4 regions of the Pantoea sp. YU22 genome follow, and region 4 is predicted to be linked to each of the others. Evidence: predicted binding sites of a transcription regulator. Region 4 holds the regulator's gene; each other region holds the start of a gene.
The links. Region 4 encodes PurR, which represses purine synthesis genes. Its sites were predicted from a motif close to CANGCAAACGTTTGCNTG; they were not measured.
Positions count from the first base shown of each region.

Region 1: EKL29_RS16950 (NCS2 family protein) is a predicted target of PurR. The motif match lies at 1,528-1,545, and genes of this name have one in related genera.
Region 2: purM (phosphoribosylformylglycinamidine cyclo-ligase) is a predicted target of PurR. The motif match lies at 1,880-1,897, and genes of this name have one in related genera.
Region 3: EKL29_RS15575 (NCS2 family permease) is a predicted target of PurR. The motif match lies at 1,361-1,378, and genes of this name have one in related genera.

Region 1 is NZ_RYDU01000013.1:103,767-106,893, reverse strand. Features, by position in the region: gene EKL29_RS16950 (NCS2 family protein) at 91-1,476, opposite strand; gene recG (ATP-dependent DNA helicase RecG) at 1,601-3,127, opposite strand, start outside.
Region 2 is NZ_RYDU01000005.1:122,849-125,975, forward strand. Features, by position in the region: gene uraA (uracil permease) at 1-1,024, opposite strand, end outside; gene upp (uracil phosphoribosyltransferase) at 1,093-1,719, opposite strand; gene purM (phosphoribosylformylglycinamidine cyclo-ligase) at 1,959-2,999, shown strand; gene purN (phosphoribosylglycinamide formyltransferase) at 2,996-3,127, shown strand, end outside.
Region 3 is NZ_RYDU01000011.1:88,145-91,271, reverse strand. Features, by position in the region: gene EKL29_RS15585 (MFS transporter) at 1-607, shown strand, start outside; gene yieH (6-phosphogluconate phosphatase) at 635-1,297, opposite strand; gene EKL29_RS15575 (NCS2 family permease) at 1,447-2,760, shown strand; gene EKL29_RS15570 (4'-phosphopantetheinyl transferase superfamily protein) at 2,837-3,127, opposite strand, start outside.
Region 4 is NZ_RYDU01000001.1:630,722-633,848, reverse strand. Features, by position in the region: gene EKL29_RS03060 (C40 family peptidase) at 1-712, shown strand, start outside; gene EKL29_RS03055 (YnhF family membrane protein) at 762-851, opposite strand; gene purR (HTH-type transcriptional repressor PurR) at 1,137-2,162, shown strand; gene punR (DNA-binding transcriptional activator PunR) at 2,159-3,064, opposite strand.

The DNA.
Region 1 (3,127 bases), on a different contig from region 4:
GCTTGTTATGCCTGAATTACCGTTGTAGCTCAACAGCCTGGATGTAAATACGAATAAATAGCAAAGGCGGGCCACGACCCGCCGGAGAGATTACTTTTCCTGCGGGAAGATCAGGTTCAGCACGATGGCGGTGATCCCGCCTGCGGCGATGCCAGAAGAGAGCAGCGTCTTCAGCCAGTCTGGTGCAAACTGCAGGATCAGCGGCTGTTGCGATACGCCCAGACCGACCGCCAGCGACAGCGCGATAATCATAATCGCGCGGCGGTTCAGCGGCTCGCGCGATACGATGCGCACGCCAGAGGCGGCGATGGTACCGAACATCACGATGGTCGCGCCGCCCAGTACCGGTTCCGGAATATGCTGCACAAAACCGCTAACCGCCGGGAACAGGCCAAGCAGGATCAGCATCAGCGCCACCACAAAGCCCACGTAGCGACTGGCGACGCCGGTAAGCTGGATAACGCCGTTGTTCTGGCCGAAGCAGGAGTTCGGGAACGTATTGAACAGGGCGGAAACAAAGGAGTTCAGCCCGTTCGCCAGCACGCCGCCTTTCAGACGTTGCATATAGAGGGGGCCGCTTACCGGCTGCTCTGAGACGTCCGAAGTGGCGGTGATATCCCCGATGGTCTCCAGCGACGTCACCATAAATACCAGCATCAGCGGGATCAGCAGGTTCCAGTCAAAGCCCAGGCCGTAGTAGAGCGGCGACGGTACCGAGAGCAGCGGCTGGCTGACCGGCGCGGCGGCCTGCGGCAGCATATCCATCAGCCAGGCGGCGAAATAGCCGACGGCCATGGCGATAACCAGCGACGCGACGCGCAAATAGGGGTTGCGCTGCCGGTTGAGTACGATGATCACCGCCAGCACTACGCCCGCCAGCAGCAGGTTTTTCGGCGCGCCGAAGCTGTGATCGTTCATGGCGGCGAAGCCGCCGCCAATCGAGGTCAGCCCGACCTGAATCAGCGACAGGCCGATAATCATCACAACAATGCCGGAGACCAGCGGAGTAATGATGCGGCGCGCCAGATGCAGCACGCGCGACAGCACCATTTCGGTACAGGACGCGACCATCAGCGTACCGAACAGCGCGGCCATCATGGTCGGCACGTCAGCGCCGCCGTTTTTCAGCGTCATGCCGCCCATAATTAAAGGCGTAACAAAGTTGAAGCTGGTGCCCTGGATCGACAGCAGGCCTGAACCGACCGGACCCCAGGTTTTAATCTGCAGCACGGAAGCCACGCCGGAGGCGAAAAGTGACATGCTGATAATATGTTGCGTATCCTGCGCAGGCAGGCCCAGCGCCTGACAAATAAGCAGAGCGGGGGTGATGACCGCCACGAACATCGCCAGCAGATGCTGACCAGCGGCAAACAGCGTTTGCGGCAGCGGCGGACGATCTTCAAGACGATAAATCAGCTCGCTCTGGCGCGGCGCGGTTGATTTATTCAGGGTGGCGTCTGGTTGCTTAACGGACATAAAGTGGCTTCCCAATCTGTGAAGAGGGGGATTTTAAACCGCTTATGGCTGAAAGCAATCGTTTGCCACTCTTTATCTTAAGCGCGCAGAAAGGAGCGGTTTAGCCGGTGAAAAAGGAGGCGGGTCAGACGTTGGTGTAGCGGGCGGTTTCCGGCAGCCAGCGCTCAATCAGCGCCCTGGCCTGTTCTGGGTAATGCTGGTGGATATGGCGCGCCACGCGCTGCACTTCTGGCACCATCGCCTGATCGCGCAGCAGGTCCGCGACTTTGAACTCGGCGTTGCCGGTCTGGCGTGTACCCAGCAGTTCGCCCGGGCCGCGGATCTCCAGATCGTGCTGGGCAATAACAAAGCCGTCGTTGCTGTCGCGCAGCACCTGCAAACGCCGCTGCGCGGTTTTGCTCAGCGGCGCCTTGTAGAGCAGGACGCAGTGCGAGGCAACCGCGCCGCGCCCGACGCGTCCGCGCAGCTGATGCAGCTGCGCCAGACCCAGGCGTTCCGGGTTTTCGATAATCATCAGGCTGGCGTTGGGGACGTCGACGCCGACCTCAATCACCGTCGTGGCTACCAGCAGCTGCATCTCATTGGCTTTAAAGGCCGCCATTACCGCCTGCTTCTCCGCAGGCTTCATGCGGCCATGCACCAGGCCGATATTCAGATCGGGCAGCGCAGCTTTTAAGGCTTCCCAGCTCGCTTCCGCCGCCTGCGCTTCCAGCAACTCAGACTCTTCGATCAGCGTGCAGACCCAGTAAGCCTGGCGGCCCTCCTGGCAGGCATGCCGCACGCGGGCGATAATGTCGTCGCGGCGGCTGTCAGGGATCGCCACGGTGGTGACCGGCGTACGGCCTGGCGGCAGTTCGTCAATGGTCGACGTATCGAGATCGGCGTAAGCGGTCATCGCCAGGGTACGCGGGATCGGCGTAGCGGTCATAATCAGCTGATGCGGATGGAAGCCCTGCTCTTCGCCCTTCTCCCACAGCGCCAGCCGCTGGTGCACGCCGAAGCGGTGCTGCTCGTCGATTATTACCAGCGCCAGGCCTTTGAACTGCACCTGCTCCTGGAACAGCGCGTGCGTGCCGACCACCATTGCCACCTGGCCGCTGGCGATCGCCTCCTGCTGCGCCTGACGCGCTTTGCCTTTCTGCTTGCCGGCCAGCCAGCCAACTTCAATCCCGAGCGGCGCGAACCAGCTGCGGAAGTTGTTCGCGTGCTGTTCTGCCAGCAGCTCGGTAGGCGCCATCAGTGCCACCTGTTTGCCGTGCGCAATAACATCCAGCGCCGCCAGTGCTGCGACCAGGGTTTTACCGGATCCGACGTCGCCCTGTACCAGGCGCATCATCGGAAAATCATTCTCCAGGTCGCGCTCTATTTCCTGCACCACGCGTTTTTGCGCGTTGGTTGGGGAGAAGGGCAGCGCCGCCAGCAGTTTGTCGCTCAGCGTATGGCGCGGCGTCATCGGCAGCGCGTAATAGCGCTGCGCCCCAGCGCGCACCGCCAGCATACTGAGATTGTGCGCCAGCAGCTCTTCCAGAATCAGACGACGCTGCGCCGGATGACGGCCGTGCTCCAGTTCGCTCAGACGCAGATCGGGCGGTGGGCGATGCAGCGTGCGCAGCGCCTCCGGCAGGCTAATCAATCCCTGCGCCAGCTCCTG
Region 2 (3,127 bases), on a different contig from region 4:
AAAGCAGCAGCGAGACGCCGCCCATGACCGGCACCGGGATCGCCTGAATTGCCGCCGCCAGTTTGCCGACGCACGACAGCAGGATAGCGATGATCGCCGCGCCGCCGATTACCCAGGTGCTGTAGACGCGGGTAATCGCCATAACGCCGATATTTTCGCCGTAGGTGGTATTCGGCGTCGAGCCGAAGAAGCCAGAGATGACGGTTGAAAGACCGTTCGCGAACATTGAGCGGTGCAGGCCGGGATCGCGGATCAGATCTTTTTTCACGATATTCGCGGTTACGACCAGATGCCCGACATGTTCAGCGATGACCACCAGCGCAGCGGGCAGAATCGTCAGCATCGCCGCCCATTCGAAACGCGGCGTATAGAAGGTCGGCAGCGCGAACCAGGGCGCGTTATAGACCGGCGTCCAGTCGACGATGCCCATTGCGAAAGAGAGCGCATAGCCCACGACCACGCCGACCAGGATAGGGATAATGGCGAGGAAACCACGAAACAGCACCGAGCCGAAAACCGTCACCGCCAGCGTCACCAGCGAAATGATTATCGTCGTGCTGTCGGCGCTGCTCCCTTCCGCCGGCAGCAGACCCGCCATATTGGCCGCCACGCCCGCCAGCTCCAGCCCGATAACCGCCACGATTGCGCCCATCGCCGCCGGCGGGAACATCACGTCGATCCAGCCGGTACCCGCCTTTTTCACAATCAGCGCGACGATACAGAACAGCACACCGCACAGGATAAAACCGCCCAGCGCCAGCTCATAGCCCAGCGGCAACAGCAGCAGCACCGGCGAGATAAAGGCGAAGCTGGAGCCGAGATAGGCGGGGATTTTGCCTTTACAGATAAAAAGATAAAGCAGCGTGCCAACGCCGTTGAACAGCAGCACCGTTGCCGGGTTGATATGGAACAGGATCGGCACCAGCACCGTCGCGCCAAACATGGCGAAGAGATGTTGCAGGCTGAGCGGTATGGTTTGCAGTAACGGCGGGCGTTCGCTAACGCCAATGGCGCGACGAGTCATCATTTATCCCCTTAAAAGGTTGTGTTTTTTTGCCAAAAAAAAGCCGACTCTCTGGTCGGCTGATTCAGTTATTTAGTCCCGAAAATTTTGTCGCCGGCATCGCCCAGCCCCGGAATGATATAGCCCTTTTCATTGAGTCCATGATCGACTGAAGCGGTGTAGAGCTCCACGTCCGGATGCGCCTTCTCCAGCGCGGCGATCCCTTCCGGCGCGGCAACCAGAACCAGCACTTTAATGCTGGTGCAGCCCGCTTTCTTCAGCAGATCGATAGTGGCGATCATCGAGCCGCCCGTTGCCAGCATCGGGTCGACCACCAGCGCCAGGCGCTCTTCGATATTGGAAACCAGCTTCTGGAAGTAAGGCACCGGCTCCAGCGTCTCTTCATCGCGGTAGACCCCGACCACGCTAATGCGCGCGCTCGGCACATGCTCAAGCACCCCTTCCATCATCCCCAGACCGGCGCGCAAAATCGGCACTACGGTGATTTTTTTACCTTTGATTTGATCGATTTCCACCGGGCCGTTCCAGCCTTCGATGGTGACGCGCTCGGTTTCCAGATCGGCGGTGGCTTCGTAGGTCAGCAGGCTGCCGACTTCCGACGCCAGCTCGCGGAAGCGCTTCGTACTGATATCGTGCTCACGCATCAGGCCCAGTTTATGTTTGACCAGCGGGTGTTTGACTTCCACGATCTTCATTGGTGTTCTCCCGGAATGAGTTGAGCTAAAAAAAAATCGCGGGATTATACCGCCTTTTCGCAAGCGCGCCATATGTCGTTGCGCAAAGAGGGAAACTTTAGATCCTGCATTCAAGGATTGATGAAAATCGTCCGGCGCGCAATTTGACCAGGCAATGGGGCTCGCAAACGTTTGCCTGCGCTGTTAGAATTGCCGCGCTTTTTGTTAACCACCAACCGCAATCGCGTGGGGATTCCGCAGTGACCGACAAGACCTCTCTCAGCTACAAAGACGCCGGCGTTGATATCGATGCTGGTAATGCTCTGGTTGACCGTATTAAAGGCGTAGTGAAAAAGACTCGCCGCCCGGAAGTGATGGGTGGGCTGGGCGGTTTCGGCGCACTTTGCGCGCTGCCGCAGAAATATCGCGAGCCGGTGCTGGTCTCCGGAACCGACGGCGTCGGCACCAAGCTGCGTCTGGCGATGGATCTGAAGCGCCATGACGCTATCGGTATCGATCTGGTCGCCATGTGCGTGAACGATCTGGTGGTTCAGGGCGCGGAACCGCTGTTTTTCCTCGACTATTACGCTACCGGCAAGCTGGACGTCGAGACCGCCTCTTCCGTTATCACCGGCATCGCCGAGGGCTGCCTGCAGTCCGGCTGCGCGCTGGTCGGCGGCGAAACCGCAGAAATGCCGGGCATGTACCACGGCGAAGATTATGACGTGGCCGGTTTTTGCGTCGGCGTGGTCGAGAAATCGGAAATTATCGACGGGTCAAAAGTGCAGGACGGCGACGTGCTGATCGCGCTGGGCTCCAGCGGCCCGCACTCCAACGGTTATTCACTGGTGCGCAAAATCCTCGAGGTGAGCCAGACCGATCCGCAGACTAAGCAGCTGGACGGCAAACCGCTGGCGGATCATCTGCTGGAGCCGACCCGCATCTATGTGAAAAATATTCTGAGCCTGATCGAGCAGGTCGATGTCCATGCGATTGCTCACCTGACCGGCGGCGGCTTCTGGGAAAATATTCCGCGCGTACTGCCAGATAATACCCAGGCGATTATCGACGAGAAGAGCTGGGAATGGCCTGCCGTCTTTAACTGGCTGCAGCAGGCAGGCAACGTCAGCCGTCACGAGATGTACCGCACCTTTAACTGCGGCGTGGGCATGGTGATCGCGCTAAGCGCCGCCGAAGCAGATAAAGCGGTCGAGCTAATGCGCGCTGCAGGCGAGAAAGCCTGGAAAATCGGCGTGATTAAAGCCTCAGACTCGGAAGAGCGCGTGGTTATTAACGCATGAAAAAGCTGGTTGTGCTGATTTCCGGCAACGGAAGCAATCTTCAGTCCATCCTCGACGCCTGCGCAAGCGGGCGTATTAACGGCAGCGTCGCTGCCGTTTTCAGTAATAAATCGACCGCTTTCGGCCTG
Region 3 (3,127 bases), on a different contig from region 4:
GAAAATGCTGGTGCAGGATCGCGCCACGGCGAAAGCGAGCCTTGGCATCTTTATCCTGACCTCGGTGCAGAACTTCGGCTATTACGGGCTGATGATCTGGATGCCGAGCTATCTTTCCGCTAACTTCGGCTTCAGCCTGACGAAGTCGGGTTTATGGACGGCGGTCACCGTGGTCGGCATGACCTTCGGCATCTGGCTGTTTGGCGTGCTGGCGGACCGCTTCGCGCGCTGGAAAATTTTCCTGCTCTATCAGTTCGGCGCGGTAGCGATGGTGGTGATCTACGCGCAGCTGCGCGATCCCACCGTGATGTTGTTCACCGGCGCGCTAATGGGCATGTTCGTCAACGGCATGATTGGCGGCTACGGCGCGCTGATCTCCGACACCTTCCCGCCGCAGGCGCGCGCCACGGCGCAGAATGTCTTATTCAACCTCGGACGCGGCGTCGGCGGTTTCGGCCCGCTGGTGATCGGGCTGCTGGCGGCCAAGATCTCCTTTGTCGCGGCGATTACGCTGCTGGCGCTAATTTACCTGCTGGATATTTTCGCCACGCTCTTTTTGCTGCCGAAAAAGCAGGGTAACGACGATTCGCTGGGCGCCATTGGTTGATTAAGGAAGCCAGTCGCGCATCCGCCGTCAGTCCGTTAACTGCCAGCCGCGCGCCTGCCACAGCGCGGGCAGTTCCGCCATATCGGTAAAGCGCGTCACCAGCGGGTGATCGATGTCAGGATTATGTGCGTCTGCGCAGTAGTAAAACACCGGGATGCCTGCCGCAATGCCAGCGCGGGCGCCCGCTTCTGAATCATCGACCAGAATGCAGCGCTCGACAGGCACCTGCATCTGTTCGGCGGCGTAATACATCAGTCCGGGATCGGGCTTCCAGCGCGAGATATCGTAGCCGCTGAAGAGGCGCTGGTTAAACCAGGGCAGCATACCGGTCAGTCCCAGCGAGTGTTGCATCTTCTTTACCGTGCCGTTAGAGACGACACACATCGGTACGGTAATTTTCTCCACCAGCGCTTTTGCGCCGGGGATCGGCGTCAGGGACGCGTCGAACAGGCGCGCCACCTCGGCGCGGTAATCGGTTTCAAACGCTGCCTGCGGCAGCGAGGCGTGATGTGTTTCAGCCACGTCGCGGATAATGTCGTAGAGCTGGACGCCTTTATATTTTTCGAACATCTCCTGCAGTGAGCAGCTTATTCCGTAGCGGGCGAAGGTGTTTACGTAAGCCTGGGTACAGAGCAATTCGCTGTCCACCAGGGTGCCGTCGCAGTCAAAAAACACACACTCTACTGACATCTGTCGCTATCCTTCTGATTTCGGGAGAGCACACACTTTAACCTAATCGCCGCAGATTGCGATCCCGGAAACGGTTGCGAAAAATCATTGTATTGCCGCGGCAAAGCGGTCAGGATACGCGCCGAGTTCTTTTCATCAGGATCGCTGGCATGAGTAAACAAGGCCTTTTGCAGCGCGTTTTCAAGCTGCAGGAACATGGCACTACGGTGCGCACCGAGATTATCGCCGGTGTCACCACTTTCCTGACGATGGTCTACATCGTCTTTGTAAATCCACAGATTCTTGGCGTGGCGGGCATGAATACCCAGGCGGTATTCGTCACTACCTGTCTGATCGCCGCCTTCGGCAGTATTCTGATGGGGCTGGTCGCCAACCTGCCGGTGGCGCTGGCACCGGCGATGGGCTTGAACGCCTTTTTCGCCTTTGTGGTGGTTGGCGCGATGGGCTACTCGTGGCAGGTCGGTATGGGCGCGATTTTCTGGGGTGCGCTGGGCCTGCTGATCCTGACGCTGCTGCGCGTGCGCTACTGGATGATCGCCAATATCCCGCTGGGCCTGCGCGTCGGCATTACCGCTGGCATCGGCCTTTTCATCGCCATGATGGGGCTGAAAAACGCCGGTATTATCGTGGCGAATCCCGATACTATCGCCGCCGTGGGTAATCTGACCTCGCACAGCGTCCTGCTCGGCGCGCTCGGCTTCTTTATTATCGCGATTCTGGCGTCGCGCAATATCCATGCGGCGGTGCTGATCTCGATGGTCATTACCACGGCAATCGGCTGGGCGCTGGGCGATGTGAAATATGTCGGCCTCTTCTCTGCGCCGCCTGCAGTCAGCAGCGTATTAGGGCAGGCGGACATTAAAGGCGCGTTCAATATCGGCATGGCGGGCGTGATTTTCTCCTTTATGCTGGTCAACCTGTTTGACTCCTCCGGCACCCTGATCGGCGTAACCGATAAAGCGGGCCTCACCGATGAGAAAGGCACGTTCCCGCGCATGAAGCAGGCGCTGTTCGTTGACAGCTTCAGCTCAGTAACCGGTGCGCTGGCGGGTACCTCGTCAGTGACCGCTTACATCGAAAGTTCGTCCGGCGTGGCGACTGGCGGCCGCACCGGCCTGATGGCGGTGGTGACCGGCGTGCTTTTCCTGCTGGTGATGTTCCTCTCGCCGCTGGCGGCGATGGTGCCAGGCTATGCGGCCGCAGGCGCGCTGATTTATGTTGGCGTCCTGATGACCGCCAGTCTGTCGCGCGTGCGCTGGGACGATTTGACTGAAGCGGTACCGGCTTTTGTTACTGCGGCGATGATGCCGTTCAGCTTCTCGATTACCGAAGGTATTGCGCTGGGCTTTATCGCCTACTGCGTGATGAAGCTGGGCACTGGCCGCTGGCGCGAGATCAGCCCCTGCGTGGTGGTTGTGGCGCTGCTGTTTGTGTTGAAAATCGCCTTTATCGACGGGCATTAACACACTGCGCGGGCGATATCTCGCCCGCGCTGGCACCCTCAGCCAGAAAAATTAAAGGCCGCTTACGCGGCCTTTTTTACATCTCAGGATGGGCGCTGCGTTCCAGCGGCGAGCTGGTCAGACGCAGCGTGCGCGGTCCGATATTGGGTTTACTCATCTCTACGTCGCGCAACGCATGCCACTGTTGCGAGGCATCGATTTCCCATAAATGCAGACGCTGGGTCGCGGGCGACAGGGCGCATGACCATACCAGCGTCGGCTCCGCATCGCACACCGCCTGAATATCGGGGTAAATCGTCGAGCGGAGGCGGCCGGCCGCAGGCTGCAACCGCAGAGAAGCCATATTGTCGCTGCCTTCGCCGGTCAG
Region 4 (3,127 bases):
CCTGCACAAGGCGGAGAAAAAAAGCGCGCGCGAAGATGAGCGACGCAAACGGCGGCCGGTTAAAAGCAGCTCGAAAAAATCGCGCCCTTCTTCTGCTACGCAAAAAATTAAACTGAAAAAACAGAAGAAAATCGAAACGGCTTCACTTTCTCATTCCGCTGGCGAACAGAAAAAATCCCTTAAATCTTCCCGTAAACGTTATGGCCATCAGCGCGAGCTGGGTACGGCCAAAACCGCTAAGCTGCAGCTGCTGGACGCCGATGACGGCACCACCATCAAAATGAGCAAGTCTCATCGCCTGCGTTACCAGAAAGCGCGCGAAACCGCGATGACCAAGCTGATGGGACAGCTGGGCAAACCCTATCAGTGGGGCGGCACCTCTCCGCATACCGGTTTCGACTGCAGCGGCCTGGTCTGGTACGCCTATAAGGATTTAGTGAAATTCAGAATTCCGCGCACCGCCAATGAAATGTACCACCTGCGCGACGCCGCGCCGGTGAAGCGCGAATCGCTGGAGAAAGGCGACCTGGTGTTTTTCCGTATTAACGGTCGCGGTACGGCCGATCACGTTGGCGTTTATCTCGGCAACGGCAAATTTATTCAGTCGCCGCGCACCGGAAAAGATATCCAGATCAGCGGTCTGTCGGAAGATTACTGGCAGCGTCACTACATCGGCGCGCGCCGAATGATGACGCCGAAAACCATACGCTAAGACAGAAAAGAAAAACCGGGGGCCTCCCCGGTTTTTTTATCGCTGCGTATCAGTGCATCACGGCGGTAAAGCTAAACGCTACGATCATCAGCAGCGCGGCACAGGTCGTCATCAGTGCCATTTTCAAATCAGTGCTCATCACTTTTCCTTATCCACACAATTAACAGGGTCTTAAGGGATTTTCCCATAGTTGCCGGTAAAAATCTCGTTTTATCCTGCAAGCCTTGTTAGAATCTCCGGCTTTGTTGCGCAACTGACGCAACACCGGTTCCGTTCGCACGCAACAGCCTCTGTTTTGTCCCGCCCAGTGAATATTTCACCGACAAAAACTGTAGCGAATTAACAGAAAAGTCTCTTAGCGGACGCAAACGTTTAACATTATGCTTATCAGCGAGTTATTGATGAGTTCTGGAGTCTCTTTTTAATGGCAACAATCAAAGATGTCGCGAAGCGCGCGGGTGTCTCCACCACCACCGTTTCTCACGTTATCAATAAAACGCGCTTCGTTGCGGAAGAGACGCGCAACGCCGTCTGGCAGGCGATTCAGGAGCTGCACTACTCGCCCAGCGCCGTGGCGCGAAGCCTGAAGGTAAATCACACCAAGACGCTGGGGTTGCTTGCCACTTCCAGCGAGGCGCCCTATTTTGCGGAAATTATCGAAGCGGTGGAGCACCACTGCTTTGAGCGCGGCTATACCCTGATTCTCGGCAACGCCCACAACGATCTGCAGAAGCAGCGCGCTTACCTGTCGATGATGGCGCAGAAGCGCGTCGATGGACTGCTGGTAATGTGTTCCGAGTACCCGGACGATCTGCTGAAGATGCTGGAAGAGAATCGCAATATCCCGATGGTCGTGATGGACTGGGGCGAATCGCGCGCAGACTTTACCGATACCGTGCTCGATAACGCCTTCCAGGGCGGCTATCTGGCGGGGCGCTACCTGATTGAACGCGGCCATCGCGACATCGGCGCCATACCGGGTCAGCTGGAGCGCAACACCGGCGGCGGCCGTCATGCAGGCTTTTTAAAAGCGCTTCAGGAAGCAGGCATCGCGGTGCGTTCCGAGTGGATTGTGCAGGGCGATTTTGAGCCAGAATCGGGCTATCAGGCGATGCAACAGATCCTGCAGCAGAAGCAGCGCCCAACGGCGATCTTCTGCGGCGGCGATATTATGGCGATGGGGGCGATCTGCGCCGCCGACGAGATGGGCCTGCGCGTGCCGCAGGATATTTCAGTGATCGGCTATGATAATGTGCGCAACGCGCGCTACTTCACGCCAGCCCTGACTACCGTCCATCAGCCTAAAGCCCAGCTGGGCGAGAAGGCGCTGGAGATGCTGCTGGATCGCATCACCAGCAAACGCGAAGAGTCGCAGACCATTGAAGTGCACCCGACGCTGATTGAACGTCGCTCGGTCGGTGACGGTCCCTTCCGCGACTACCGCCGTTAATCCTCGCTTAACCACTCCTGATTGAGCGTTTGCGCATCGCCGAGATAGCTGAGCAGCCAGCTCAGTGCCGGCGATGCGTGCGCTTCCGACCAGCTCACGCAGCAGGGGCTTTCCGGGAACGGCGCAGGCAGCGTCAGCTCCGCCAGATCCCCTCTGTCCAGCAACGGACGCGCCAGATGGCCCGGCATCATCGCCACGCATAATCCATCCAGTACGCACGCCAGCCCCGCCTGCCAGTCCGGCACCACCAGACGCCGTTGATTATCGAGCGTCCAGGTCATGCGGCGCGGCAGCGCACGCGAGGTATCTTCCAGCACCAGCGACGGCCAGGCGCGCAGCGCGTCGTCGTCGAGTCGCGGCTGTTGCGTAAGCGGATGCTGGCGCGCCACAACGCAGCGCCAGTTTAGCGCGCCCATATCGCGAAAAGAGAAGCGTCCACCGACCGGAATCGCCTGGGTCGCGCCGATCGCCACGTCTACGCGCCCGTCGGCCAGCGCATCCCAGACGCCGTTAAAAACTTCATAGCTGATGTGCAGCTCCATATCGGGGAAATGGCGATAGAAGTCCGTGACCAGCTGGCGGCTGCGCGACAGCTTCACGATGCGATCAACCGCTATGCTCAGCTGGCCGCGCCAGCCATTCGCCAGCTGCTGGCACTGCCTGCGGGTGGCGAGCATTTTTTTGATAACTTCGCGTCCTTCCCGTACGAAATGTTCTCCCGCGGCGGTCAGCGCCACGTCGCGGTGCTGCCGCTCGAAGAGCGGTACCGCCAGCCAGCTTTCCAGCTGACGCACCGTATAGCTGACGGCAGAAGGCACGCGATGCAGTTCCTTAGCGGCGGCGCTGAAGCTGCCGGTACGCGCGACGGCGTCCACCACCTCAAGCGCATATTCAGACCACATAATTATTCCCTTCAAAATATTTCACAGCATTCTGCAAATATTAACGTTTCACAGTGACGGGCG